3 regions of the Ferdinandcohnia sp. QZ13 genome follow, and region 2 is predicted to be linked to each of the others. Evidence: riboswitches for the same ligand, from Rfam matches in the RefSeq annotation. Region 2 holds a riboswitch; each other region holds the start of a gene.
What was found. A riboswitch is a leader RNA that binds a small molecule or an ion and turns the genes downstream of it on or off. The one in region 2 is predicted to bind S-adenosylmethionine.
Positions count from the first base shown of each region.

Region 1 (7,716 bases), on a different contig from region 2:
CCACAGTCCAAAAAAGCGTCCACAATTGCCTTTCCGATTCCTTGAGCACCACCAGTTACAATCGCTACTTTTCCTGTTAAATCCATACAATACATTCTGTATTCCCCCATACTTGCATCTAAAAGTATTCCAATATAATTACTTGGTTTTATTCTCAAAAAGGGATGTAGGGACAGGTACACTGTCCCTACACCTTCAATCAATTGGTCGAGGATTCTTCGTTCCTTATCCCCAAATCTCTTTTGAAATGTCTACGATATACTTTAATTTTGCCCACTGCTCTTCTTCCGTTAAAATATTGCCATGGTGAGTGGATGCAAAACCACATTGTGGGCTGATACATAAGTTTTCAAGTGGTACAAATTGTGATGCTTCTTTTACGCGCGCGATGATATTTTCTTTCGATTCTAATTCTCCACGCTTTGATGTAAATACACCTAGAACCACGCGAGGACCATCATTTGGGATATACTCTAATGGAGTGAAGTCCCCAGAACGATCGTCATCGTACTCTAGGAAAAAGCCATCTACTTTTTCTTTCGCAAACAGAGTAGGAGCAATTTTTGCATAGCTACCTTCGAATGCCCAGTTAGAGCGGTAATTTCCACGACAAAGGTGAGTTGTAATTGTTAAATCTTCCGGCTTGCCTTCTAGTACGCCATTTGCTACTTTTAACGCTAATTCAATTAATTCTTCACGAGTAGAGCCACTATCATTAAAAGGAATTTCCGGTGCATTCAGGCCTGCTATGTACACATCATCTAGCTGTAGGTAACGGCAGCCAGCCTCGTAAAATGCTTTAATTGCATCACGATAAGTTTGAATAATATCATTTGCGTATTCTTCAAGGTTCGGATAGATTTCCTTGTTGCGAATCCCAGCGTTGAAAAGTTGATTTGGACTTGGAATCGTTTGTTTTGCAATCGCACGGTCACCCACGATTTCCTTGAATTCAATAAAGTCTTTCACATGTGGGTGGTCAGGGTTAAATGAAATTTTCCCGATCACACGCACGTCATAGGCTTCTGTTTCTTCCCCTTTGAATTTAAATCCATGTTCCGGAACATAGCCCTCTACTCCGTTTAAGTGCTCTAAGAAATCTGTATGCCAAAATCTGCGGCGATATTCCCCATCTGTAACGGCTTGTAAGCCAATTTCGATTTGTTTATCAACACTCTTTTTAATTTCTTCTGTTTCAATTTCATGAAGTTCCTGTGCTGTAATGGTTCCTACTTGAAAATCCTTTCTAGCCTGATGAATTCTTTCTGGACGTAATAAACTTCCTACATGATCTGCGCGGAATGGTGCTTTTACTAATGTTGTTGTCATTTTATTTTTCTCTCCTTTTATTAATCTGTCATTATCTTAGGGACGCGGGCAGTTTCCTTATTCAAAGAACCCTCTGTCCACCTATGGCAAAATAGCAAATGAACGTACCGGAAACCCAGTTCCTTTTTCCGGCTTAGGACAAATATTAAATATTACTGCCCCCTTTGCCGGTACCTTATCTAGGTTAGTTAATAATTCTATTTGAAATGTATCTTGCTCAAGAACATAATATTCACCAATTAGTGAACCATTTTTCCTATAATCAATAGCTGCATCTGTATCAAACGTTTCATGGCCAACAGCTTTGATATTTCTTTCTTCAAATAAAAACTTTAGTGCCTCTATTCCCCAACCTGGAGCGTGACTATTGCCATCAGAATCTTTATTTTCAAATGCCTCTTTGTTTGGCCAGCGCTTGCTCCAGTCCGTTCTCAATGCAACAAAGGTACCTGCTTCAATTTCCCCATGTTCTTCTTCAAACTTCAGGATGTCATCAACACTTAAATTAAAATCATGATTCTCTTCTGCTTCCTTTGACTTATCAATTACAACAAGGGGGAGAACAAGTTCCTTTAACTCTAATTCCTCTAAATAACGTTGATTAGGAACAAAATGAATGGGTGCATCAATATGCGTTCCGTACTGTCCTGGAAAAGTAAAACTTTGTGCAAAAAAGCCATCCTCATGTGTAAAAAGTGTTTTAAATTCAGCATCATTAAAAGCTGAGAAATGGGGAGAATCCGGACCAAACGTATGTGTGAGATCAACCCATTCTTTACTTTTTAGGATCTCAAATGCCTTTAATAATTCATTTTCAGTTCTTACCGTCGACATACAATCACCTCAATTTATAATGGATATGCAAAAACCCTCTTCTTGAAAATAAGAAGAGGGTTGAAAAGACAAATGAAAGTGCCGCTCTTCTTATCTTCAAGCTTCTTGCTACTGGAATTGGCACAGTACTTTACCTAGTCTGTTGCCGAGGCTTCAAAGGGCCAGTCCCTCCACCTCTCTGGATAAGAAAATTTCGAATATATTTAATTATGTATTAAACATTAGACCAAAAAAAGTTCATTGTCAACTACAATGTTTTTTATAAAGTTCTATGACCTTCTTAATCTCTTCCAATTAATCTCACTAATGAAAGTTGACCCCAATATTAAGACTCCACCCACCATTTGAACAAAGCCCATATTCTCATTCAAAATGATAGCCGCCATGATCACAGCGGAAATGGGATCAATATAACTCATTACCGCGATTGTTTGCCCCTTTAATTTTTTCAACACTGAAAAATATAAAAGGTACGCAACCCCAGTATGAATAATTCCTACAATCAGTAATAGACTAATAGATTGCAGTCCCAAACCGGAGTAATTCAAGTTTTGAGTTCCGAGGATATATGGAAACAATACAATTGAGGCAGTTAATAGCTGCATAATTGTCGTTTCAAAATCTGATAGATCTTTAATAAATTTATTCATGAGAATCACACTTGTGTAGAAAGCCGCAGCCAATAATCCATACATAATACCAACAGAATGGGTATAAGCCCCAACGGCCACTCCACCTCCAGGATTAACGACCAAAAGCAATCCCAAAAATGCGAGAATAATACTGAGTCCCTTCATCCATGTCCATTTTTCCTTCAGTAAAAAAGGTGCCAAAATCATCACAAACACCGGGGCAAAATAATAACTAAGAGTGGCGTTGGCAATCGTTGTATACCGATATGACTCAAATAAAAAAATCCAATTAAAGCCTAATGCTGCCCCCGATAAAAGGAGTAAGATTAGGTTCTTCTTTGACGTTTTGAATGAAAACTTCTGCTTGACTAGAAAACTAGCACCAATTAAAAATAAACTACCAAATGCTCCCCTGAACAAAGCAACTTCGCTAGAGGACAAATCAATATTCTTCACAAACAAACCAATGCTACCAAAAATCAGCATCACAATAATAAAAATAAACTTTGCCTTCATAATCCTTCTCCTAATAGGTCATGGGAACACCTTGTCCCAATAAAAATTCGGGACAAGGTACCTGTCCCTCCGTCCCATTTTAATGTAAAAAACAGAAGACCTCAATAACGAGGTCTTCTGTTTTCATCATGTTAGATTGCTTTTTTTACATTGTCAGCTTTTTTATCTTCTTTTCCTGTATCTAAGAAGTTTAATAGCTCCTCAACTTCAGGTGAAACGGTAACACCTCTACGTTTATTGATGTAACCTCCCGCAAAGAATACAATTGTTGTTACGATTAATGGGAAAGCAGTTTCCACATCCGTAGGGATAATGTCGGTTAATTGTGTGATAGCAAAACCAACGATACCCGCTACGATAGAATAAATGGCTACTTTTCCATTGCTGTATTTAAACTTAGAGAATAAACCAAATAGTAAAGGTACTGCCATTGGACCAACTAATGCTGAGAACCAAGTTATTACGAGACCAAGTACACCACCAAAATGTTGTTGGTTAATACCAACAATCATGGTAATAACGGTAAACATAATTGTTAAACCACGTGCAACCCAAAGAGACTTTTTATCTACATTTTCTTTCATTTCTTTAAATTTCTTATTTAGAACTGGTAAGATATCACGTTGAACAACTGCTGTTAAAGCGTTAATATCAGATACAGTCATACCCATTGTACTTGCAAACATAGATGCTAAAACTAATCCAACTAGACCAGCTGGCAAGAATGTTTGAGTTAACATTGGATATAATTGTTGAGCTGGATCACTTAAATCACTAAAAATTAATGGTGCTGCAACCATTGGTAAGAAAATTAACAATGGCCATACAAAGTATAGGACAGCTGAAAGTCTTGCTGCTTTCTTTGAATTTTCACCATCTGGTGTTGAGATAAATCTTGCTGCAAGGTTCCAGTTACCACCGTTGTAGTCAAAGAATTTAACGAATAAGAACAAGAATACCCATAGTGGAGTATAAGAACCATTAAATGGACTTGCATGACCATCTGGTAGTTCTCCCCACATTGTAAATACGGAGCCAAGTCCACCAAGTTGGCTGAAAACGCCCACAAAAATAACGATACCAGCGATTAACTGTACAAGGAATTGAACAAAGTCAGTAATTAAGTCGGCCCATAGTCCGCCAATTGTAACATAAATTAAAGAAACTGAACCTGATAAAAGAATACCTAACCAAATTGGAAGACCAGTAAAACCTGCCAATAAAATACCCATAGATGCCCATTTTGCACCAATATCAAGAAGCTTAATTAATACCCCAGTCCAAGCTGTTACTTGTTGAGCGGGTAATCCAAAACGAATAGCCATGTATTCAGTTGGTGATTGGATTCCTAATTTTTCACGAAGTCTAGGCCATCTTGGTGCGATAAATTTTGCCCCAACAATTAACCCAATTCCGATTGTAACTGCCCACCAGAAATAAATCGTAATCCCATATGAATAGGCAATTGCTGCATATGCTACGAACACTACCCCACTGTGACCAGATACGTGGTGAGAAACCCCAGAAAGCCACCAAGGAACCTTCCCTCCACCCACGAAGAAGTCACTTGAACTATTATTTGCTTTATAACTAAATATCCCGATTCCGATCATTACTAGGAAAAACGCACCTAAAACAATCCAATCTAATGTTGCCATAATTATCTCATCTCCTATTTCTACTAGACTTTAGGTCCAAATATTCTTAATGCATTTAAAGGTTTATTTCCTTCATTCCGAAGCGTAAAACCGCTTACTTTTGCAGGTATGAAAAATTGATCACCGATGTTTAATGCTTGATTAAATCCTTCTGAAACAATTGAACCGCTTCCAGAAAGAAGATAAAGACCAGAAAATACACCATCATTGGTTATATCGATTTCACTTTCGACTTCAACTAGTGTCATCTTAAAATAAGGTGTTTGTTGATAACCAATTAATTCAATTTCGCGGTTATTCCTGACTTCTGTTCTAACGAAAGGCTTCACATACCATTTTTCAAGAGTTTCCTCTCGTGTATAGGTATCATAATTGAAGCAATCAAACATTTTTTTAAAGCCAATGCCTTGATGACACATAAGATCATCAATTTCAAATCCTGATGGGGACACCTTTTCGATGCGAATTGTAAGATCAGTCGGCTCTTGAATTTCGACTAATAGACATCCTGAACCAATTGCATGTGGTGTACCACCTTCAATTAAAAATGTATCTCCGGGTTTGACATCGTATTTGTGCAGACAATTTAGCATTCCTTCTATATCCTGGTTTTCAAATAAGTTTTCCCAAAGCTCTCTTGTAACACCAGGTTTAAACCCAAGGTATACATATGGAGGTTCACCATTAATTTCTCTTCCTCCTAAGATGTGCCAGCACTCTGTTTTTCCATAAGCAGAATTAAATAATTCCTTTGCCATCTCCCGGTTCGGATGTACCTGAACCGTTAACCTTTCAGCAGAATCAATAATTTTTGCGAGAACTCCTGTATTGTTTCCGAATTTCTCAAAGTGACTTTTTCCCAAAAACTCGGCAGCGTTTTCATTAATGAGACTTTTTAAGGATACATCTATATCTGGAAGATCCACTTTGCTTAAGCCTTCATCAACGATATGTTCACGTCCGACATTTCTGGCAGAAACGATTGACATCAGCCATTCTTCGGGAAAGTGGTTATCATCTTGATCTGCAACCCCATGTAACTCTTCTATCAATTTCCCTCCCACATAAGTCCGCCATGCCCTAGCCGGTGCTAATTTCAAAGGAAAATCTTCGTTTAATGTTGGTAAAGACTTATTCATAAGCAATACCTTCTTTACTAAATTTACTTTTAAGAATTCTTATTTTTACTAGCTTGCAATCGTTAACATACTAGTATATTAGAATACTAGCATCATTAATTTTATTTTGCAATACCTTTTTTAAGCGATTTCAAAAATTATTTTATTATAACAAAATCAGAGTTAGCTTGTTAATTTTTGGAGATAATAAAGCTGAATAGTATAAGGAGGGCCACAATGATTTACATCTATAATGATTATGCTGGGACACATAGTACTGCATTAGCGGCAGCCTATCATTTAAATAAGCTACCTACAGACCGGAAGCTAACAAAAGATGAAATTTTGCATGTAGATTATTTTAATAAACTAACCCAGAAGGATTTCGGGAAATTTTTCCTTCACGGCATTGATGAGGATGGTCATCCCGTCTATTCAATTGGTCGTAAAAGGAGTAAATTTTTCGTACCCGCTCTTAAACAATTAAGTGCAATCCTTCAAGAAAGATACGGACAAAAAGAAAAAATCATTTTTTCGAATACATCCCCAACGGTTCCGCTTGCCATGACAATGGGTGGATTTTTCTCTAGAGGGATTCATATTGATTTTATCGGTGTCCCTCTTCTTGTGATAGGCGCAAAGCAAGCTTGTGGTACGATCCAGAATTTAGTTGAATATACAAAGCAAACTGCAAAGTCCTCTAGTGAGGATATTTTGATATTGGATAATAAAAATTTCAAATAAAAACACTCACAAAGCTTTAGTTAAAAAACTTTGTGAGTGTTCTACTTTCATTAATGTTCAAGCTCTCGAACCGTTCCTTCTTGTTTGCCTTCGAGCATCATCGTTTTCAAATCATGTCCAGATGGATTTTGGAATAAGCGAAGCCCGAATTCCTGCGCAACCGCAAAAAGATGGTCAAAAATATCAGCCTGATTGGTTTCATACACGGCCCATCTTACGTCGTTTGTAAATGCATATATTTCAAGTGGCAACCCGTGCTCTGTTGGGGCTAGTTGCCTAACCATCAATGTCATTTCCTGATTTATTCCATGATGCTGTTTAAGGTAATTGCCTACATAGGCTCGAAATACTCCGATATTTGTAAGAGCTCTTCCATTAACCGGATTGTTCCGGTTAATTTCATGCTTGATATTGTATTCCTCAATTTCGTGTTCCCTGTTCGTGATGTAATCAGAAAGTAGTTGGATTTGTTTAAATTTCTCAATCATTTCTTCCGTACAAAATGAAATACTAGCTGTGTCGATAAATAAGGAGCGCTTTATTCTTCGCCCTCCTGAGGACTGCATTCCTCTCCAATTGATAAATGAATCGGAAATCATGGCATAGCTTGGAATTGTCGTTATCGTTTTATCAAAATTTTGCACTTTAACTGTGACTAATGAGATATCAATTACATCCCCATCTGCCCCATATTTAGGCATTTCAATCCAGTCACCAACTCGAACCATATCATTGGATGTCAACTGTACACCTGCAACAAGACCCAATAAGGAATCTTTAAATATCAACATAAGAACAGCCGATAAAGCACCAATTCCACTTAACAAAAGAAGTGGACTCTTCCCCATTAGATTCGCGATAATCAAAATAATCCCAAAGGTGATG
Region 1 covers NZ_JAVIVW010000001.1:1,512,020-1,519,735, forward strand. The annotation lists gene RGU12_RS07290 (SDR family NAD(P)-dependent oxidoreductase) at 1-95, opposite strand, end outside; gene RGU12_RS07295 (5-methyltetrahydropteroyltriglutamate--homocysteine S-methyltransferase) at 226-1,329, opposite strand; gene RGU12_RS07300 (cyclase family protein) at 1,411-2,163, opposite strand; SAM riboswitch class I at 2,251-2,352, opposite strand; gene RGU12_RS07305 (DMT family transporter) at 2,433-3,311, opposite strand; gene RGU12_RS07310 (sodium:solute symporter family protein) at 3,443-4,969, opposite strand; gene RGU12_RS07315 (type I phosphomannose isomerase catalytic subunit) at 4,993-6,108, opposite strand; gene RGU12_RS07320 (DUF3189 family protein) at 6,325-6,831, shown strand; gene RGU12_RS07325 (mechanosensitive ion channel family protein) at 6,882-7,716, opposite strand, start outside.
Region 1: linked by a shared signal. The riboswitch ahead of RGU12_RS07300 (cyclase family protein) and the one ahead of RGU12_RS18340 (O-acetylhomoserine aminocarboxypropyltransferase/cysteine synthase family protein) in region 2 are both predicted to bind S-adenosylmethionine.

Region 2 (7,716 bases):
ACGAGGCCTTTGCATCACAATCACTTCAAGTAATTCGTGAACTTGGCCTTAATGAAGAGATCGTAAATGTAAATGGAGGTGCGATTGCACTTGGGCATCCACTTGGGTGCACAGGAGCAAAATTAACACTTACATTAATGCATGAAATGAAACGCCGCAACGTACAATTTGGTGTGGTCACGATGTGTATCGGTGGCGGAATGGGAGCAGCCGGAGTCTTTGAATTATTAGCATAAGGATAGTGGCTAACCATATCATGGTTAGCCTCCAATGAATACTTTTTAGGGGGAAACAATATGTCAAATGCAACTGATAAAGTCGTTTTAGGTGGAGGCTTTTTAATCGAAGAACTCGAAGCAGACCGTGTCTTTACACCTGAAGATTTCAAAGATGAACATAAAATGATTGCAAAAACAACAGAGGACTATGTAGCAAACGAGGTTCTTCCACAGATTGAACATCTTGAAAATCATGAGTTTGATCGTTCGGTAACATTATTAAAAAGCGCAGGCGAGCTTGGTCTTTTAGGAGTAGACGTACCAGAAGAGTATGGCGGGCTAGGACTAGACAAAGTAAGCTCTGCATTAATTGCTGAAAAAATGGCAAGAGCTGGAGGATTCTCTATTTCTCACGGAGCACATGTTGGTATTGGCTCTCTACCAATTGTTCTTTTTGGAAATGAAGAGCAAAAGCAAAAGTACCTACCTAAATTAGCAAGTGGTGAGTTACTTGCAGCTTACGCGTTAACAGAGCCGGGATCAGGTTCTGATGCGCTAGGTGCAAAAACAACTGCTAAATTAAATGCAGAAGGTACTCATTATGTACTAAATGGTGAAAAACAATGGATTACGAACGCCGGTTTTGCGGATGTGTTCGTTGTATATGCAAAAATTGACGGTGATAAATTCTCAGCATTTATTGTAGAACGCGAATTTCCTGGAGTATCAACTGGTGCGGAAGAAAAGAAAATGGGAATCAAAAGTTCATCCACTCGTACATTGATTCTTGAGGATGCACAGGTCCCAGTTGAAAATCTTTTAGGTGAAGTGGGCAGAGGACACGTGATTGCATTTAACATCCTAAACATTGGACGTTATAAGCTAGGTGTAGGTGCAGTTGGTGGCGCTAAGAGTGCATTCGAGCTTGCAGTTAAATATGCAAATCAACGTCAGCAATTCAAAACGCCAATCTCAAAATTCGGATTAATTCAAGAAAAATTGGCGAACATGGCAGCAAAAATTTATGCGGCTGAATCTAGTGTGTATCGTACGGTCGGGTACTTTGAAGATCGCATGGGTCAATTATCAGACGAAGAAGTAAAGAATGGTAAAGAAGTAGCGAAGTCAATTGCCGAATATGCAATTGAATGTTCAATCAATAAATTTTTCAATACAGAAGTATTAGATTATGTTGTGGATGAAGGTGTTCAAATCCACGGTGGATATGGATTCATGCAGGAATATGAGATCGAAAGAGCATACCGTGATTCACGTATTAACCGAATTTTCGAAGGTACAAATGAAATTAACCGTTTACTTGTTCCTGGAACGTTTCTTCGTAAAGCATTAAAAGGAGAATTACCATTACTTGAAAAAGCAACACAGCTTCAAGAAGAACTTATGATGCTAATGCCTGAAGAAGTGGGCGAAGGCGTTCTAGAACAAGAGAAGTACCTTGTTCGTAATGCGAAGAAGGTAGGATTAATGATTGCTGGACTTGCTGCCCAAAAATTCGCTCCAAAGCTTGAAAAAGAGCAAGAAATTCTTGCGAATATTGCAGATATCGCAGCAAATGTTTATGCGATGGAATCAGTCGTTCTTCGCACGGAAAAAGCAATCAAAAAATCAGGTGAGGATAAGAATCAGCAAAAGATCCTTTATACACAAGTATTTGTTCAAGAAGCATTTAATGAAATTGAGGCACATGCAAAAGAAACTCTTGTTGCGACAGAAGAAGGTGATGTATTACGCATGATGAGATCGGCATTGCGTAAATTAACTCGCTTTACTCCTGTAAATGTGATTGCGAAGAAACGAGAAATTGCAGCAACCCTAATCGAGGCTGAAAAATACACAGTATAATTACAAGTACCAAGAAGCTCCTTTTTAGAAGGAGCTTTTTTTCTTCTTTTTTTTGCAGGATAAACTGGAATTAAGTCGAAATTAATCAGTGGAACATTGAAAGGTTTTTCATTCAAAATTTAATATGTTAAAATATTCTTGATAGATAAGGTGGTGAGAATATGGCATTAACATTTTATTGGTATCCGAAATGTGGAACTTGTCGTAAAGCAAAAAAGTGGTTAGAGGAGCATCAGGTTGCCTTTGAGGAAATACATATTGTAGAGAATCCACCTTCAAAAGAGCAATTAAAAGAAATGTACCAAAACAGTGGATTAGAATTAAAGAAATTCTTTAATACAAGTGGTCAAAAATACCGCGAACTTGGGTTGAAGGATAAAATCAGTTCTGCATCAGAGGATGAATTGCTAGACCTGCTTGCATCAGATGGAATGCTTATAAAACGCCCACTTACTACGGATGGAAATAAGGTAACAGTTGGATTTAATGAAGCGAATTTTGAAGCGAATTGGACAAATTAAATCGGATGAAAGCCTTTTTAAGGTCTTTTACATAAACACTTGTTGAGCAATTTCAACAAAAATGTATTTCATAAAATCGAATTAAATGGAGGGTACAAAATGAGCACACCTAAAGATTTACGTTATTCTGAAGAACATGAATGGGTGAAAGTTGAAGGGGATAAAGTACGTATCGGAATTACAGATTTTGCACAGTCTGAATTAGGAGATATCGTATTCGTTGAACTACCAGAGGTTGGCGACGAAATCCAAGCAGACGAGCCGTTCGGTAGTGTTGAGTCAGTTAAAACGGTATCTGAGCTTTATGCACCAATTAGTGGGAAAGTTGTTGAAATCAACGAAGACCTTGATGATAGTCCAGAATTCGTAAACGAATCTCCATATGAGAAAGCATGGATGATTGTTATTGAACCTGCAAATGCTGGAGATGTAGAGAACCTAATGACAGCCGAGCAGTACGAAGAAATGATAAAAGAAGACTAATTCAAAACGCGAGAGCCAGTAAAGGAGCATTCCTAACCTGGCTCTTTTTCAATTGTAACTAACTTATTGAGAATAATACCAAGCCGAATGAAGTTCTTCTTAATGGACATTCTAAAATTAAATACCAAGGGAAGGGTGTTTATTATGGTATTGAAACATACTCGAATTGATGTGACTGATCGAGTAATTGGAAAGCTTGGAAATAACGGAATGAATCTATTTGTTGAAAAAGAACCTATAGGTAAAATTCGCTTTACGAACGAAGGAGCTCAATTTGAGTTAAACCAGGGATATGAGCAAGAAGAGAGTAAAATTTTCACTTATGCAGATGTTCCTACTTCCCCAGATATGAAATATGTTGATTGTGACGATGAAAATGGATGGTGTTGAAGACAGTGGATACCCACTGTCTTTTTTTCCACAACTTTTTCAGTATTTATCACCAAAATGAATCTTCACGATAAAATGAAGGAAAAGCAGTTATATACATCGAATAGAAGGAATAGGCAGAAAAATGTACACTTGAAATAAGGTGATGAAATGGTGGCTTTTGACGATTTAGAAAAAGTAATCATTGTCGAGGGAAGAACAGACAAAAAGAAGATTGAAACGGTTGTAAATGAACCAGTTGAAATCATTTGTACGAATGGAACGATAAGTATTTCGAAACTTGATGAGTTGATTGAACATTTATTTAATAAAGATGTTTATATTTTAGTGGATGCCGACAGTGCTGGGGATAAACTAAGGAAACAGTTTAAACGGGAATTCCCTGAAGCACGGCATTTGTTTATCGATAAAACGTATCGAGAGGTTGCGACAGCACCCGAACATCATATTGCAACCGTACTTCTTTCAGCAAATATTGATGTTCACGCAGAATTTTTATTGTAAGTAGTTAAAGCTTTTCATCATATGTCTTTTCAAAAATCATGTTACAATAAGAGATAATTAAGAAAATAAAGGTTGTAGTAGACATGAAAGAATGGCAAGAGCAAGACATTGACTTCAAACTCACCAATAAGCATGAGTTTTGGCTTTATTTATATACACCGATGTGTGGAACATGCCAAGTGGCATCAAAAATGATAAAGGTAGTTGATGAAATACTGCCACACGTAACCATTGGAAAAAGCGACCTCAATTATTTACCTCAAAAAGCAATGGAATGGCAAATCGAGAGTGTCCCTTGTTTACTGCATATGAAAGATGAGAAAGTGATAGAAAAATACTATGCATTCCACTCGGTTCCCTATTTGCTTGAAATAGTTTCAAAAGACTGAACAACGCGTGATATTTCGCGTTGTTTTTTATTGCAATTTTTTAGAAAAGTTGTATGATATTTAGGGAATCGAAATATTCAAACATGGGAGTGCATATGAGCAACATAGTGACAGAATGGAAAACACAATACAAATCATACAATCAAAATATTAAACTATTTATTTTAGCGACCATTTTTACACAGCTTGGCATGGGTATGTTCACCATCATGTATAACTTTTATGTGCGTGAACTGGGGTATTCTGAACAAACAAATGGAACTATTATCGCTATGACAGCTTTGGCATCGGCAATTATTCTAGTCCCCGCAGGTCTAATGAGTGATAAATTAGGCAGAAAAAAAGTGATGGTGCTGGGTGTTGCTGTTTCAACAATAGCCTTCTTTGCTAGAAGTATATTAGATGCTGAACAGCTACTGATTGCGACGGCATTTTTAACGGGATTGTCGACGGCTTTTATCCAGGTTTCCGGTGTCCCATGGTTAGCCGAAAACTCGTCATCTTCACAAAGAGTACATCTTTTTAGCTTTCATTCGGCAATCATGATGATTGCTCAGGTTGTTGGAAACATTGCAGGTGGGGCATTGTCAGACACCTTCCAATTTGTTTTTCATATGAGCGGACTCTGGAGTGTAAGAATTACGCTTTTAATTGCAACGGTCATCTATGTTGCAGGTATTTTACCAATCATTAAAATGAATGAACAACGTAGACAACAATCAGAAATGAAAAAAGTAGAATCCATTGGTCAAAAATTAAAAGCAAATAAATCGCAAATCAAATTAATTGCTATGTTTGCCTTCGCACAAATGATCATTGGGTTCGGTTCCGGATTAGTCATTCCTTATCTGAATTTGTATTTTGCGGATCGCTTTCTAGCAAGCAATACAATAATCGGATTGATTCTCTCATTGGGACAAGCGGCAACTGCTATTGCAATGATTATTGGTCCCATTATTGTGAGTAAGGTTGGAGAGGTTCGTGCAGTGGTGTATTTGCAGTTATCCTCGCTTCCATTCCTTTTGTTAACCGGGTATACAGAAAATCTTTACATAGCAGCCATTGCATTTTTATTTAGGCAAGCATTAATGAATGCGGGTAACCCGATACAAGCATCTCTTGTTATGGGACGAGTGAACGATTCAATGAAGGGTCTTGCTAATTCAGTGAACCAAATGGTGTTTTCATTAGGATGGGCACTAATGGGGCCAGTATCGACGTCGATTGTAATGATGCATGGAGCTTATTGGGGCTATGCTTATGTGTTTACAATTACGTCAGTCTTGTATTTAATCGGGTCGCTATATTTCCTACTTGTATTCAGTAGAAAGTCCTTTCGTAATGAGAAGAAACAAGTAGCAAAAATATCGTAATATGTCATATTTCCCGGGAAAAAAGAAGTAAATAAACGATATGTGTTTAAATTTGTTCCATATATGTGTCGAAATAAAACACGAAATTTCAAATTGCTCATTTTTTCTAAAAATTCTTATTGACATATTTTAGAATAAGAGTTAGCATGATATTAACTTGTTAAAGTAATAAATTTCATATTTAAAATCTTATCTAGAGTGGTGGAGGGAATGGCCCTATGAAGCCCGGCAACCGGTAATTTACACGGTGCTAATTCCAACAGGCATTTTTTGTCTGAAAGATAAGAAGAGATATCGTACATACACCTCTTCTTATCGAAGAGGTTTTTATTTTGGCTATTTTCGTAACTTAGTTGTTTTTGGATATGATTGTGCGAAGGGAAATAGTACCTATTGGCCTTCATGTGATTTCAGCGGATAGTACGAGATGCCAGCGGGCGGGAATAGCGAGCCAAGCGAGGAGGCTTGCGAATCGCCCGCGGAAAGCGAGTACCAGGAGCGAAAAATCAACCTATGTTTTAAAAACAACAATCTTTTAGAAATAAGCCTATATTTTTTATAAACAAAACAGAGGGAGAGATTCAAATGAGTGAGAAACAAAAAAACTATAGACCAGAGACAATCGCAGTCCATGGAGGTCTTGAAGCAGATCCTGTAACAGGGGCTAGAGCGGTACCAATCTATCAATCTAATGCGTTTAAATTTAATACAACTGAACATGCAGCAAATCTATTTGGGCTAAAGGAAAATGGTTATATTTATACTCGAATTCATAACCCAACAACAACTGTTTTTGAAGAAAGAGTAGCACAATTAGAGGGTGGAGTTGGTGCATTAGCTGTTTCTAGTGGGATGGCCGCGATAACAACAGCTATTCTAAATATTGCTGGTGCAGGAGATGAGATTGTATCTGCTTCTACACTTTATGGTGGAACGTATAACTTATTCGCAAACACACTACCTAAATATGGAATTAAGACGCACTTAGTAGAACCTACTAATCCGGAAAACTTCCGTCAAGCCATAACGCCAAATACAAAGGCGATTTTTGCTGAAACAATTGGAAATCCAAGCTTGGATATTCTTGATATTGAAGCAGTAGCAAATATTGCTCATGAAGCAGGAATTCCATTAATTATTGACAATACATTCGCCACACCTTATCTATGTCGTCCAATTGAGCATGGAGCTGATATTGTTGTTCATTCTGCTACTAAGTGGTTACTAGGTAATGGAACAACAATGGGAGGTATTATTGTTGACGGTGGTAAATTTGATTGGAATTCACCAAAATTCCCTGGATTTACAACACCAGATCCTAGCTATCATGATTTAGTGTTTGCTGATGCTTTAGGACCCGTAGCTTATATCATTAAAGCCAGAGTCCAACTTCTTCGTGATTTAGGTCCAGCTTTAAGTCCTTTTAATTCATTCCAATTTAACCTAGGTCTTGAAACATTACACGTTCGTATGAAAGAGCATATTGCAAATACGAAAAAAGTTGTTTCATATCTTAAAAACCATCCTGGGGTTGAATGGGTACTGTATCCTGGTGAGGACGATCACCCGAACAAACAATTAGCTGATAAATACTTACCAAAAGGTGCAGGTTCAGTCATAGTATTTGGTATCAAAGGTGGAAGAGAAGCGGGTGAGAAGCTAATTAATAATGTTGAGCTTTGGTCACATGTTGCAAACGTAGGTGACGCTAAGAGTTTAATTATTCATCCAGCAAGCACAACACACCAGCAATTAAGTCCGGAAGATTTAAAGTTGTCTGGCGTGTCAGAAGACTTAGTTCGCTTATCTGTTGGAATCGAAAATATTGAAGATATTTTAGAAGATTTAGAGCAAGCCATTAAAGCAGCAAATGGAACAAGTTCAGTTTCACCATTGCCTACAGCTTAAGCTTTACTTTGGTACATTAGTCACAACTTTTTCATTGACACCTTAAATGACAGATGATAATATAAGT
Region 2 covers NZ_JAVIVW010000015.1:921,368-929,083, reverse strand. The annotation lists gene RGU12_RS18380 (acetyl-CoA C-acetyltransferase) at 1-236, shown strand, start outside; gene RGU12_RS18375 (acyl-CoA dehydrogenase FadE) at 297-2,081, shown strand; gene RGU12_RS18370 (arsenate reductase family protein) at 2,243-2,602, shown strand; gene gcvH (glycine cleavage system protein GcvH) at 2,702-3,085, shown strand; gene RGU12_RS18360 (YusG family protein) at 3,230-3,475, shown strand; gene RGU12_RS18355 (toprim domain-containing protein) at 3,629-3,979, shown strand; gene RGU12_RS18350 (thioredoxin family protein) at 4,063-4,368, shown strand; gene RGU12_RS18345 (MFS transporter) at 4,464-5,741, shown strand; SAM riboswitch class I at 5,928-6,029, shown strand; gene RGU12_RS18340 (O-acetylhomoserine aminocarboxypropyltransferase/cysteine synthase family protein) at 6,327-7,649, shown strand.

Region 3 (7,716 bases), 930 kb from region 2:
GAGAGGATAGAAATACTTTTGTGCGCTAGTTGTGGAATTTCCTCCAAAAAATCCTGTTCCTGGACAGGTTTTTACATTGTAGTCAGGCCCTTTGTCCAAGACCCTCTCCCCATTTCGCAAATCCCACCAATGATGGTAGGTTATACTGTCAATCGAAGGAGTTAATCCAAATTTAAGGCTCAAAATAGCATTGACATAGATGATTGTGTCACTGTGTTCTTTCGTCATGACATCGTGACCGATATCAAAATTCCCAAGGTGTTCAATTGCAATTCCGACAGAGTTGGCTTTGCTACCAATGGTGCCTTCTGGGGCAATATAGAGTGGACGTGAGACAGCAACCTTCCCATCTGGAAAAGTTGTAATGTTTTGTGCGATATGTTTCCATCCCATCGTGTTTTTATGGTAATTTTCCATTCCAGTTAGAAGTACAAAGTGGTTGGAGCCATTAAATCGACTATAATCAGGCACCCATGTGTGATGCTGTTGGATGAGGGTTATTTTTCGTTTAATCTTCTGATTCATAAGCCAATCCTTAAACTCTTCTTTTGTCATTAAAATATGTTCACCATGCATGTTCATCTTTTTCGGGACAATTTTCAGTACTTGCCCAGGGACAACTTCCTCGGATGAAATCCCATTTGTTCTCTTGATCTGCTCAGGGGATGAATGAAACCTAGCTGCAATCTCCTTTAAGGTATCTCCAGATGCTACTTCATAGGAAAAAGGAACCCAAAGCTTTTGTCCGACAACTAATAGATCGGTTTGAAGACCGTTGGTGACTTTTAATTCATCAACTGTGGTATCAAATCTTTTTGCAACTTCAGGTAATGTATCACCTGCTTGAATAACATACGTATTTTCGTGATTGTTTGCACTTGTATGAATGGGTGAAAACATGAAAAAAACTCCGATTATCAAGGCAATCCTAATTTTCATAGCTCGTTTCCTTTCGTAACATGTTAGTATATAAATGCAAGTTCAAAAAGGAGGATGAAAAAGAACGCGTCCTTCTCACTGGACTTTTTGAGCAACCTTTATTAGTTTGTAAAAGAAACGTAATATTATGCGATATAGGTACTAATGGCGGGGGTATTTTGATTTTTTAAAGGAAAAGTGTGACAAAAATCGAAGGAGTATTACGAAAGATATAATATAAATTCGAATCTTTTTAGGAAGAAGGCAATGGGCGGCAAGGAGGAAAAATCATGCTCGAGTTTGAACCATACATAGATCAATTTGCAAGAATAAAAGTAGTAGGTGTTGGCGGCGGTGGGAATAACGCCGTTAATCGAATGATAGAGGCAGGGGTAGAAGGTGTTGAATTCATCGCAGTGAATACGGATGGACAAGCCCTTAATCAATCGAAAGCAGAGGTTGTCATTCAAATTGGGGCATCGTTAACACGGGGGCTAGGTGCTGGTGCAAATCCGCAAATTGGGATGAGAGCTGTTGAAGAAAGTGAAAGAGAAATTGAGGATGCATTAAGAGGAGCAGACATGGTCTTTGTCACAGCCGGAATGGGCGGTGGCACTGGAACCGGGGCAGCACCAGAAATTGCAAGAATCGCTAAGGAGCTAGGTTCTTTGACAATCGGTGTGGTAACTAGACCGTTTCGATTTGAAGGCCGTAAACGAGCTGTCAATGCAGATGCTGGGATTGACGCAATGAAGGAAGCAGTCGATACATTAATCATTATCCCGAATGAGAAATTATTGGAGATTGTTGATAAGCGTACGCCGATGATAGAAGCATTCCGAGAAGCCGATAATGTTCTTCTTCGTGGGGTTCAAGGGATTTCCGATTTAATTGCTGTACCTGGGTTAATCAACCTTGATTTTGCCGATGTAAAAACAGTTATGTCTCATAGGGGAACAGCTTTAATGGGAATTGGAATGGCAAAAGGAGAAGGGCGTGCGGTTGAAGCAGCCCATAAAGCAATCAATAGTCCACTGCTTGAAACATCGATAAGTGGCGCTCGAGGTGTTATTTTGAATATCACTGGCGGACGAAACTTAAGCCTCTTTGAAATTCAGGAGGCGGCAGATGTGATTTCGTCTGCAACACATGAGGATTTAAATATGATCTTTGGATCAGTCATTAATGACAATTTAAAAGATGAAATAATTGTAACTGTAATTGCTACAGGTTTTACGGAAAATTAATAGGAGAGGCACCTTTTTGTAGGTGCCTCTTTTTGCATTTATGGTAGAAGATAGCCAGCAGCAAGGAAAATGCTGTACCAATCTTCACGGCTTAACTGAACATCACTTGCTTTTACGGAATCCTTTAAACGATTAAGATTCATGGTGCCTATAACCGGTTGCATATTGGCTGGATGACGTAATAGCCATGCAATCGCAATCGTTGTGTTGGATACACCATATTTTTCTGCCATTTCATCAATTTTTTGATTTAATTCGGGGCATTTTTCATTGCCAAGAAAAGGTCCTTCGAAATAACCATATTGGAATGGTGACCAAGGCTGAATGGTAATGTCATTTAATCGGCAAAAATCGAGTACATCTCCATCACGGTTAATGGATTGATCAATTTGCATATTTGAAGAGACGCCATTTGCAATCATATGGGCATTCGGAATGCTTAGTTGCAATTGATTGGCAACGATTGGTTGCTTCACATATTTTTTAAGCAATTGAATTTGCATGGGTTTTTGGTTGGAGACTCCAAAGTGACGAACCTTACCTGAAGACTCTAGTTGATCAAATGCTTCTGCAACCTCTTCAGGCTCAACAAGGGCATCGGGACGATGTAAAAGTAAGATATCAAGATAATCTGTTTTGAGTCGTTTTAAGATACCGTCCACAGAATTGAGGATATGTTCCTTTGAAAAATCAAACATACCTTTTCGAATGCCACATTTGGATTGAAGTATGATTTTTTCTCTCACGTCATCATTCATATGTATTGCATCTGCAAAGATTTCTTCACAAGCACCACTACCGTAAATATCGGCGTGATCAAAGAAATTGGCACCGATTTCTAATGCGGTTTGTACAAACTTTTCTGCTTCAGGCTTTTCTAAAGAATTAATCCTCATACAGCCTACTGCAACAACAGGTACCTCTAATGAACTTGTTCCTAGTTTTATTTTTCGCATAGCTGACTTACCTCCAATTTTTAGAACTGTTAATACTGTTTACTCTTTCTAGTCTACATATTTCGAGAGTGAATGGAAAGTCTAGAAAAAAGGAGGTTTTGTGATGAAACGGTTGCTAATGCTGTTCCTACTATCGTTCCCGATGTTTTTCTTAATGGGATGCGGAGATGATGATGAAATGCCAGAAAAAGGGGAAGACATTGAGGAAATCGAAGAAGAGGATGAAATAGGTGACGGCGAAATTGATGATGAATAAAACATAAAAAAGTGTTCCCCCTAGCTTAGGAGGAACACTTTCATTTATGTCTAGCTCCAGGGGCCATCGGCTTGTGCTGGTCGCCGATATGCAGGCCCCTTGCGCTTTTCTCGTTACGCTACGTTTGTAGCTGTTTTTGTAGCTTTTTTGTCGTTAATTCGTTTTGTAAGGTAAGGTACTGCGAATCTGTCTACACCGTAGTAGTAAGTTGCAGCTCCTGCGAATAAGAGAATGATTGCTACTGTGTAAAGCGTTGGGTTAGTGCTTGTTGTACCAGCAAGTAAGAAGTTAAGGTTCATGAATGCACCTGCAAGTAATGCTGGGATAGTTGCAAAACCTAGAATTAAACCAAGTCCTACTAAGAATTCACCCCAAGGAATGAGTACGTTGAATAACTCAATGTTTGGTACGGCAAATCCTTCAAGGAATGCTGCATACCAGCCTTGTACTGCTGGGTGATCTCCACCTGCATTTGCGATGGCACCTTGGATAAAACCACCTGCATCAAATCCACCTGCTGTTATTTTATGAAAACCAGCTTCTAGCCATTGAATTCCTAACCATACACGTAATACTGTCCAAATAACTGCCATTTTAGGTCCTTTTAAGAATGCTCTCATCTTAATCTCCCCTTATAATTAATTTGTGAAACTCTTCACAAGTCGTTGTAAAAAAATATGAGTGCGTTAGCTGCCAGCTTTTGTAGTAGTTTGTGAAGTATTTCACTAACTTTCTACACTCTTAATATACAGCGGATTTACAATAAAAGCAATAGGCTTCACAAATATGACACAAATGAATTTATGGTCTATTTTTAGTCGCTAAAACATAGGAATAAGGGGATTGATTATAACCTCAAATAATATTCAAATAAAATAAAATATTTCCAAAAGTGTTTGACTTTTGATTTTCCGCATACTATAATCCTTTTATAAAGCAAAACAGAGACGTATTAATTTAATAAAGAACTCTTATCCAGAGCGGTGGAGGGACATGGCCCTACGAAACCCGGCAACCTTCAAGGTAATTCTTGAAAAGGTGCTAAATCCATCAGGTACGATTACCTGAAAGATAAGAGGAGGAAAAAAGCCCTCTTCTTACTGAAGAGGGCTTTTTCTATCGCTTAAAAGATGAAGGTTTGGAGTTGTATTAATATTATTCTCAGTTTACCAATTGGAATTTATGGAAAAGGAGAAAAAAGATGAAAAAAATAAGTGCTGTTTTTATTGTTTTATTGTTGTTTGTTGGAATTGTAGGTTGTTCTAATAGTTCAGGTAAGGCTAGCCAAGGGAATGAAAAACCGGAGAAAATTAAATTGGATTATGCCTTTTATTCTCCAACAAGTCTTGTGCTAAAAGAGTTTGGTTGGGCTGAAGAGGCATTTGAGGAAGAAGGAATTGAGGTTGAGTTTGTACTTAGCCAAGGCAGTAATAAGGCCCTCGAATTCTTGAACAGTGGTAGCGTCGATTTTGGTTCATCGGCAGGGGCAGCGGCCTTAATGGCTAAAGCAAATGGTGCGCCGATTGAAGCTGTTTATATTTATTCAAAGCCAGAATGGACGGCATTGGTGGCAAATAAAGACTCAAAGATTCAAAGTGTAAGTGACTTAAAAGGGAAAAAGGTTGCCGCAACAATCGGAACTGACCCTTATATTTTTCTATTACGTGCCCTAGATGAGGAAGGACTCAGTCCATCAGATGTTGAGATAGTTAATCTACAGCATGGAGATGGAGCGGGGGCATTATCGTCTGGTCAGGTAGATGCTTGGTCAGGACTAGATCCTCACATGGCAAGAGTTGAATTAGAAACAGATGCAACTCTTTTCTATCGGAATGCTGATTTTAATACGTATGGGACCTTAAATGTCCGTTCGGAATTTGCTGAAAAGTACCCTGCATATGTTGAAAAGGTCATAGAAGTTTACGAAAAGGCTCGAAAATGGGTGTTAGAAAATCCAGAGGAAGCTGCAGAGATTCTAGCAAAATCAGCAAATATTGATATTGAAGTAGCAAATAAGCAATTAAATGAACGCAATGATTTTTCTAATCCGATGCCTGGTGAAGAACAAATTGAGGCTTTAACGGAAGCGGGTAAGGTTCTCCAAGCACAGAATATTATCAAAAAAGATGTTGAATTAGAAAAATTAGTTCAAGAATTGATTAATCCGACATTTGCGCAAAAAGGAATAAAGCAATAAGAGGAGGAGCTATGAACATAAAAGGTGAAGCGGTATCCAGACAAATAAAGGTGAAGTCAAAAACTCAGTTTGTTTTATCGGGCAATGTGAAAATCATTTTACTTGGTAGTATCATTCCTGCCATTTTACTAGTGGTTTGGCAGTATTTAAGCCATATTGGTGTCCTTGAAGCACATCTTATGCCGGCACCAACGGTCATTCTGGCAAAAATAATTGAATTTGCTGGAGATGGAAGCCTTTGGGGTCACATTGGGATTACTTTATATCGAATCTTTTTTGGTTTTCTTATCGGAGTGGTCGCTGCTGTCCTATTTGGTTCATTGGTCGGCTATTTTCGAGTAGCTGAAGCATTATTAGATCCAATGCTTCAAGCGTTCCGTTCAATTCCATCGCTTGCATGGGTACCCCTTTTTATCCTTTGGATGGGAATTGCCGAACCTTCAAAAATCACACTAATTGCTGTCGGAGTGTTTTTTCCGGTCTATTTAAACATCGTGTCTGGCATTCAGGGTGTTGACCGAAAGTTGATTGAAGTAGGGAAAATTTATAATTTTTCAACGTTCGAGTTAATTAGAAAGGTCATCTTGCCTGCTTCCCTTCCATCCTTTTTAGTAGGGATCAGAAGTGGTCTAGGGTTAGGATGGATGTTTGTTGTTGCGGCCGAATTAATGGGAGCCAGTCAGGGGATTGGGTATTTGCTTGTCGTTGGTCAAAACTCTTATTCTCCTGAAACGGTCATTGCCAGTATTGTGCTATTTGCAATCCTAGGAAAAATAACGGACTCCATTCTGAAGAAAACAGAGGAAAAAACACTTCATTGGCAAGATAGCTATGTGAAAAAGGCGTGAAAGGATGAAAAAGAATGCTAGCAGTTCAAAATGTTTCACGTACCTTTTCGAACGGTACGACGGGGTTTAGAAATATCAGCTTTGAAACAAAACAAGGTGAAATTATTGGCGTTTTAGGTACGAGTGGTTGTGGGAAAAGTACCTTATTGCGAGTCTTATCTGGATTAGATCCAGATTACACAGGAACGGTTGAAATCAGCGGTGACAAAATCAAATCCGTTCATGAAAAGGTAGGCGTTATTTTTCAGGAATCACGTTTAATGCCATGGTTAAAAGTAATCGAAAACATTTCATTTGGTTTGAAGAATGAGAGCCAGAAGCATGAAAAGGCACAGGAATATTTAAAACTAGTTGGGCTAGATGGCTTTGAAAATCACTATCCAAAGGATATTTCCGGTGGGATGGCGCAACGAGTTTCGATTGCTCGGGCACTTATTACAGCACCAGAAGTGTTGCTCTTAGATGAGCCGTTTAGTGCACTTGATGCATTTACGAAAATGCAGCTCCAGGATTTACTGTTAACTATTTGGGATACATACAAATCCACGATGATTTTAGTAACCCATGATATCGATGAAGCCCTTTATTTATGTGATTGGATTATCGTTTTAAAAGGGCAACCTGGCGAAGTCTATCAATCGATTCAAATTGATGAACCAAAGCCAAGGTCTCGTGGGGATGTAAAGCTAGCACAACTAAAGGCGGAAATATTGGAACTATTAAAATGAGTGATTAAAAAGGAGGATGAAAGGGACCAAGAAGTTCAAGGCGGTGCAGCTTTGAGCAGCGGAACGTATGCTGTTAATACGTGAGCATAAGGAGTGCTTCTTTGAATCTCCTTCGCACGCAGGAAAGGTGATTTTCCTTTCCAAGGAACGCAAAAGCAAGCCAACGAGCTTCCACAGGATGTGGTGACTTCGACGTTCGACACAGGACGTGTCGGCATTTAGTCGAAGTTCCTCTTATAATGTGTCATTTTCACCGGACTTTTTGAACATCCACTATTAAGTTAGCGAAAGGGGAGTGCAGATTTGACAACCACAAAATTAGATTTCATAAAACCTTTTGACGGAGATTATAATCTTCACAATTATGATAAGGTTCGCGAGCAATTTTCTTGGGAAGAGGTTAAAAAGGAATTTAGCTGGTACCAAACAGGGCAAGTGAATATGGCCTATGAATGTATCGACCGCCATGTTGTAGAAGGGTATGGGGACAAAATTGCCCTTCACTATATTAATGAAGAAGAGGAACAGATCTTTACATTTAAAGAGATAAAAGATAAGTCTGACCA
Region 3 covers NZ_JAVIVW010000015.1:1,854,757-1,862,472, reverse strand. The annotation lists gene RGU12_RS23015 (LysM peptidoglycan-binding domain-containing protein) at 1-939, opposite strand, end outside; partial or broken gene ftsZ (cell division protein FtsZ) at 1,209-2,162, shown strand; gene RGU12_RS23005 (aldo/keto reductase) at 2,204-3,121, opposite strand; gene RGU12_RS23000 (hypothetical protein) at 3,225-3,377, shown strand; gene RGU12_RS22995 (DoxX family membrane protein) at 3,491-3,997, opposite strand; SAM riboswitch class I at 4,346-4,455, shown strand; gene RGU12_RS22990 (aliphatic sulfonate ABC transporter substrate-binding protein) at 4,579-5,574, shown strand; gene RGU12_RS22985 (ABC transporter permease) at 5,586-6,422, shown strand; partial or broken gene RGU12_RS22980 (ABC transporter ATP-binding protein) at 6,500-7,150, shown strand; gene acsA (acetate--CoA ligase) at 7,454-7,716, shown strand, end outside.
Region 3: linked by a shared signal. The riboswitch ahead of RGU12_RS22990 (aliphatic sulfonate ABC transporter substrate-binding protein) and the one ahead of RGU12_RS18340 (O-acetylhomoserine aminocarboxypropyltransferase/cysteine synthase family protein) in region 2 are both predicted to bind S-adenosylmethionine.